DNA from 2 places in the Pseudoalteromonas sp. SWYJZ12 genome. Region 2 is predicted to be linked to the other one. Evidence: predicted binding sites of a transcription regulator. Region 2 holds the regulator's gene; the other holds the start of a gene.
The links. Region 2 encodes NrdR, which represses ribonucleotide reductase genes. Its sites were predicted from a motif close to AAACACNANATNTNGTGTTT; they were not measured.
Positions count from the first base shown of each region.

Region 1: a site for NrdR is predicted at 1,450-1,469, ahead of nrdA (class 1a ribonucleoside-diphosphate reductase subunit alpha). Genes of this name have one in related genera too.

Region 1 is NZ_JADYXH010000003.1:406,449-409,879, reverse strand. It holds gene I6F42_RS06140 (HAD family hydrolase) at 1-523, shown strand, start outside; gene nrdA (class 1a ribonucleoside-diphosphate reductase subunit alpha) at 1,589-3,431, shown strand, end outside.
Region 2 is NZ_JADYXH010000025.1:23,743-27,173, reverse strand. It holds gene I6F42_RS18235 (riboflavin synthase) at 1-531, opposite strand, end outside; gene ribD (bifunctional diaminohydroxyphosphoribosylaminopyrimidine deaminase/5-amino-6-(5-phosphoribosylamino)uracil reductase RibD) at 558-1,682, opposite strand; gene nrdR (transcriptional regulator NrdR) at 1,849-2,298, opposite strand; gene glyA (serine hydroxymethyltransferase) at 2,403-3,431, opposite strand, start outside.

The DNA.
Region 1 (3,431 bases), on a different contig from region 2:
TCCTGCGGCATCTAACGGCGCAGGCGCATTATTAGAGGCTGGTTTTAAAGAATTATGGGCTAAACAACCCCAAAGCGAGCTTATAAAGCAATTAGTTGACGAGTACGCCACAAACATAGCAAATCACACACGTTGCTTCAGCGGAGTTGAATCGTTACTTATCGCCCTTGATCAGAAAAAGATCAAGTGGGGGATCATGACTAATAAACCAGGGTTTTTAACCGATCCTTTAGTGGCAGCTATTCCCGCATTAAAAAATGCCAGTGTAGTAATAAGTGGCGACACATTAGCTGAAGCTAAGCCATCACCTCTACCACTGCTACATTGTGCAAAGCTTATGCAGGTAGAACCAAGCCGATGTTTATACATTGGTGATGCACAGCGTGACATACAAGCAGGCAAAGCGGCAGGTATGCATACCGCAACGGCACTTTGGGGTTACATTCCAAGTAAAGATGAAGCGATAGCTTGGGAAGCCAATTTTAACTGGCTAAGCCCAATTGATGGTTTTAACCATATATAGTGCTATGTTAATTATTAAACACTATATATTGTGATTGTGTTAGTTTTCACACAAAGCTTGCTGATAAAAAAAGCAGTCAGAATTTATTTTTAAAATGCGTAAATTTAGCAGATCATTAGTTTACTTTTTAAACGCCTTTGGTTGAGTGGTCGTTTAAGTGTGAGCGTCTACTAACACAAATACGCTATACCGAAGTTATCCACAAATAGGGGCAATTATGTCCCTTGCAAAACAACTCAGACCACATTAGAGTTTTATTAACACTTTGATGGGATTGATATTTCAATTAAGTGGAGGGGCTAACACCATACTCAAATTTTGAATATGATGTTAGCAAAGACACTTGCTCGAGTTTTAAGAAAGTGCCCAAGTTTGGAAGTTTGAGCGTAACTTATTCTTATATTCTCAGCAAGTGACTAACTCAGATTTAGGATAACTAAAATTGAAGTTCAGTTTATCTATAGAAATATCAGAAAGTGTAATAATAGGTATTTTTAAAATTATTACACTGAGCAGCATGCTCTTTGTATAAATTTAAATGGGCTATCTTTTAGCCCATTTCTATATCTTCCCTCTAATTATGCTTTTTATTTATAAAAGCGTTCAACCATGAACACTAAACAACTCACTTAGATAGTGCACTGAAACCATATATAGTGCTATGTTAATTAATAAACACTATATATTGTGATTGTGTTAGTTTTCACACAAAGCTTGCTGATAAAAAAAGCAGTCAAAATTTATTTTTAAAATGAGTAAATTTAGCAGATCATTAGTTGATTTTTGCATATTTCAACTTAAATGATTGTTCGAAGGTGAGTGTCTACTAACACAAATGCGTTATCCCAAAGTTATCCACAAACAGGGGCAATTATGTCCCTTGCAAAACAACTCAGACCACACTATCTTGTGATCTCTAAATTGAACAACACCAGATATTGTGGCCAAATGTTATTCAATTAAATTCGCCAATACGGTGAAACCTATAATAAATGAGTATGTACCTTGCTTCGGCGAGGCATAAAGCATTGGTCAAAATACATAATTCCCAAGGAATACAGGCAAATGAACCAACAGTTATCTGTAAGCAAACGTGACGGGCGCAAAGAACCTCTTGATCTGGATAAGATCCATCGCGTTATTGAATGGGCCGCCGAAGGTTTAAGCAACGTTTCGGTTTCGCAAGTTGAATTAAAATCGCACATTCAGTTTTACGACGGTATTCGTACTAAAGACATTCACGAAACCATCATTAAAGCAGCAGCGGATCAGATTTCAAAAGAATCGCCTGATTATCAATACTTAGCTGCACGTTTAGCTGTATTCCATTTACGTAAAAAAGCGTACGGTCAATTTGAGCCACCACGTTTATTTGACCACGTAACAAAAATGGTTGGCGATAAACGCTACGATGCTCACTTATTAGTAGATTACACAGAGCAAGAATTAGACGAGCTTGATGCATACCTTGATCATTCTCGCGATCTTAACTTTAGCTACGCGGCTGTAAAACAGCTTGAAGGTAAGTATCTCGTTCAAAACCGTGTATCGGGTGAAATCTACGAAAGTGCACAGTTTTTATATATTTTAGTAGCAGCGAGCTTATTCTCTGACTACCCGCGTGAAACACGCGTTTCTTACATTAAGCGCTTTTACGACGCAGTATCGTTATTTAAAATATCTCTACCAACGCCAATTATGTCGGGTGTACGTACACCTACTCGCCAGTTTAGCTCGTGTGTATTAATTGAATGTGGCGATAGCCTTGATTCAATCAATGCAACGTCGTCAGCTATTGTTAAATACGTTTCACAACGCGCAGGTATTGGTATTAATGCTGGTCGAATTCGTGCGCTAGGTAGCCATATTCGTAACGGCGAAGCGTACCACACAGGTTGTATTCCTTTTTATAAGCACTTTCAAACAGCTGTTAAAAGTTGTTCGCAAGGTGGTGTACGTGGCGGCGCTGCAACATTGTTCTACCCGCTTTGGCATTTAGAAGTAGAAAACCTACTTGTACTTAAAAATAACCGTGGTGTAGACGACAACCGCGTTCGTCACCTAGATTACGGCGTACAGTTTAATAAACTAATGTACTCTCGTTTAATTAAAGACGACTACATTACGTTATTTAGCCCATCAGATGTGCCTGGTCTTTACGATGCATTTTTTGAAGACCAAGCTGAGTTTGACGCGCTTTACGTAAAATACGAACAAGACGAATCGATTCGTAAAAAACGCATTAAAGCGATTGAGCTTTTCTCTATGTTTGCGCAAGAGCGTGCTAGTACAGGTCGTATTTATTTACAAAATGTGGACCACTGTAATACACACAGCCCGTTCATTGCTAAAGTTGCGCCTATTCGCCAATCTAACTTATGTTTAGAAATTGCATTGCCAACTAAGCCACTTAATAACGTAAATGACGAAGAAGGCGAAATTGCCCTTTGTACACTGTCTGCGTTTAACTTAGGTGCAATAGAATCACTTGATGAGCTTGAAGAGCTAGCAGAACTTGCAGTACGCGCACTTGATAACTTACTTGATTTCCAAGACTACCCAGTACCGGCTGCTAAAAATGCAACTATGGGTCGTCGAACGTTAGGTATAGGCGTGATTAACTACGCATACTACCTAGCTAAAAACGGTAAGCGTTATTCAGATGGCAGCGCAAATGCACTGACTCATAAAACATTTGAAGCGATTCAATACTACTTGATGAAAGCATCAAACGAGCTTGCTAAAGAGCGTGGTGCCTGTCCTAAGTTTAACGAAACAACGTATTCACAAGGCATTATGCCAACAGATACGTACAAACGTGATTTAGATAAAATTTGTGATGAGCCACTTCATCTTGATTGGGATACACTGCGTGCAAATATTAAAGAGCACGGTATGCGTAACTCAA
Region 2 (3,431 bases):
AGTGCCTACTTTAAAGTGAGCAATTGTGGTTTGCTCACTCGTATGTGGGACAATTGTTAATTTGAATTTATTACCTTCTACAGCGTTTACTGTCAGGCTTATACCATCAATACATACCGAACCTTTGTACGGGATGTATTTCATTAAATTTTCTTCGGTTGTAAGCCAATACTCTGTTGCTCGAGCGTTTGCTGTAATGCTTGTAATAGTTGCTATGCCATCAACATGGCCAGATACTAAATGACCACCTAAACGTGAAACCGGCTGCATAGCTTTTTCAAGGTTGACTGTTTGACCCAAAACATAATGAGCAAAACCGGTTAAACCAATCGTCTCGTTAGATAAATCAGCACTAAAACCGTCAATATGTTTATCAACTACGGTTAAGCAAACGCCATTGGTTGCAATGCTGTCGCCTAGCTTTACGTCTTCCATATCAAGGTCAGCACTTTGGATACGAATGGCTAAGTCGCCTTGTTTTTTTTGTAATAAAGCAATTTTGCCTGTGGCTTCTATTATCCCAGTAAACATAGCGCTACTCTTTTTATTAAGTGATTTTAATGAGTTTTTAACGCGGTGATACGTAAATCGTCACCAATGCGCGCACATTCATTAAATGTTAAATCAACGGTGTTTTGCATACTCGTCAATTCAGGAAAATTAACTAAACTTTTTGCATCATGGCCCATTAATTTAGGCGCCAAATAAAAAACAAACTCGTCAACTAAATCAAGCTCTGTCATTTTACCAGCAAGTGTTGCTCCGCTCTCAAGCCAAACATTATTAAACTGCAGTTGCCCAAGCTTTTCTAAAACAGCCTGTAAATCAACTTTGCCGTTACTTTCACTTACTTCAATATGCTTTACAAAATGCGGCCATTGCAGTGATTTATCAACCTTAGTCGTAAATATTATTACATCACCTTGGATTTTAAATAAAGCAAGGTTGGGCGTTAAACGATTCTGTGAATCAATTATAACACGCACGGGCTGGCGAAGCGGTAAATCGGTAGGTAGCGTGCAAGGCAACTCGCTTAGTCGCACATTAAGTTTAGCATCGTCTACTAACACGGTATCGGCACCGGTTAAAATAGCGCAGCTTTGCGCTCGGTATAATTGTACGTCTTGGCGAGCAGCGGGACTTGTGATCCACTTACTTTGCCCATTTTTAAGCGCTGTTTTACCATCTATGCTTGCTGCCATTTTACAGGTCACATAAGGTAAGCCTTGTTCCATTCGCTTAAAAAAGCCAACGTTAAGTGCGCGAGCTTGTGATTCAAGTAATCCATAAGCAACTTCAATACCGGCATCGCTCAGTATTTTAAGGCCTTTGCCTGCAACTTGTGGGTTTGTATCAACCATAGCGGCAATTACTTTTACAACGCCCGCCTTTTTTAAGCCTTCAGCACACGGTGGCGTACGCCCATAATGACTACACGGTTCAAGCGTTACATAAGCCGTTGCACCTTGTGCACTATTACCAGCTATTGCCAGTGCATTTACTTCAGCATGGCCTTGACCTGCTAATTGATGAAAACCCTCACCAATTATTTGATTATTTTTAACTAATACACAGCCAACATTAGGGTTAGGCGTGGTAGTAAACCGGCCTTTTTTGGCAAGTTCTATGGCGCGTGCCATATACATTTCATCATGTTCTGTAAAAGGAACTTGGTTAAGCATTTATTATACCAATTGCGTTAAATAAGTGGTCTATTATAGCGCTAAGAAAATAGCGCAATAACAAGGCGAAAATTATGACATATAGTTGTTCTATATGAATAATTTTTAACGCAGTGAGTGCGCTATTTAATGCGATAGAATGATCATGTTTTTAATAAAATTGGTATTACTCCCCTAAGCGGGCAATTTCTTCGCCAAATTCGCGTATATCTTCAAACGAGCGATAAACAGAGGCAAATCTTACGTACGCTACTTTATCGAGCTTTTTGAGGGCTTCCATAATGCATTCACCCACCAAATGGCTTGAAATTTCTCGCTCACCCGTTGCGCGTAGTTGCGATTTTATTATATTCACTACTTCGTCTACTTGCTCTGTGCTCACTGGGCGTTTTTCGAGTGCGCGATTTAAGCCATTTAATAATTTATCTTCGTTAAATGGTTCGCGGCTGCCGTCTTGTTTAATAACACGAGGCATAACCAGTTCAGCGCCTTCAAATGTAGTAAAGCGCTCGTGGCAGTCGTTACACTCACGACGCCTGCGAACTTGATGGCCTCCGCCAACAAGGCGTGAGTCAATAACTTTAGTATCTTTTGCGGTACAAAATGGACAATGCATAGCTCGGTACTTCCGTTTTAAAACAAAAAAGACCGCTAAATAGCGGTCTTTTATCTTAGCAAAAATTAGGGCTTATGTGCTCTAAATTACTGCCGCTTATGCAATTAAGCGTAAACAGGTAATTTTGCACAAATTGCTTTTACTTTTTCTTTAACTTGCACCTGTACAGATTCATCAGTGATGTTATCTAGTACGTCACAAATCCAGCCAGCAAGCTCTTTTGATTCTTCTTCTTTAAAACCACGACGAGTAATTGCAGGAGAACCAATACGCAAACCAGATGTTACAAATGGTGAGCGTGGATCGTTCGGTACTGAATTTTTATTTACTGTGATGTTAGCGTTGCCTAGGGCTGCGTCTGCATCTTTACCAGTGATATCTTTATCGATTAAATCAAGTAAAAATAAGTGGTTTTCAGTTTTGTCAGATACGATTTTGTAGCCGCGCTCTTGCATTACAGCAACCATTGCCTTTGCGTTTTTAACAACTTGTGTTTGGTATACTTTAAACTCTGGTTGAAGTGCTTCTTTAAATGCCACTGCTTTTGCTGCAATAACATGACATAAAGGACCGCCTTGGCCACCAGGGAAAACAGCGCTGTTAAGCTTTTTGTAGATTGCTTCGTCGCCACATGCAGAAATAATCAAACCACCACGAGGGCCTGCAAGTGTTTTATGCGTAGTTGTAGTTACAACGTGTGCATGAGGAACAGGGCTTGGGTAAACGCCTGCCGCAATTAAACCCGCAACGTGAGCCATATCAACAAACAGATAAGCACCGATTTTGTCAGCAATTTCACGGAATTTAGCCCAATCAACAATACCAGAGTACGCTGAGAAACCACCAATAATCATTTTTGGCTTGTGCTCAAGTGCTAGTGCTTCAACTTGTGCGTAATCAATTTCGCCCGTTGCTTCATCTAGTCCGTATTGGATTGCATTGTAAAGCTTACCAGAGAAGCTTACGTGAGAACCGTGAGTTAAGTGACCACCATGAGCTAAGCTCATACCTAATACAGTATCGCCAGCGTCTAATAATGCTAGAAAAACAGCAGCATTAGCTTGCGAACCAGCATGTGGCTGCACGTTAGCGTAGTCAGAACCAAATAATTCGTTAGCACGGTCAATTGCTAA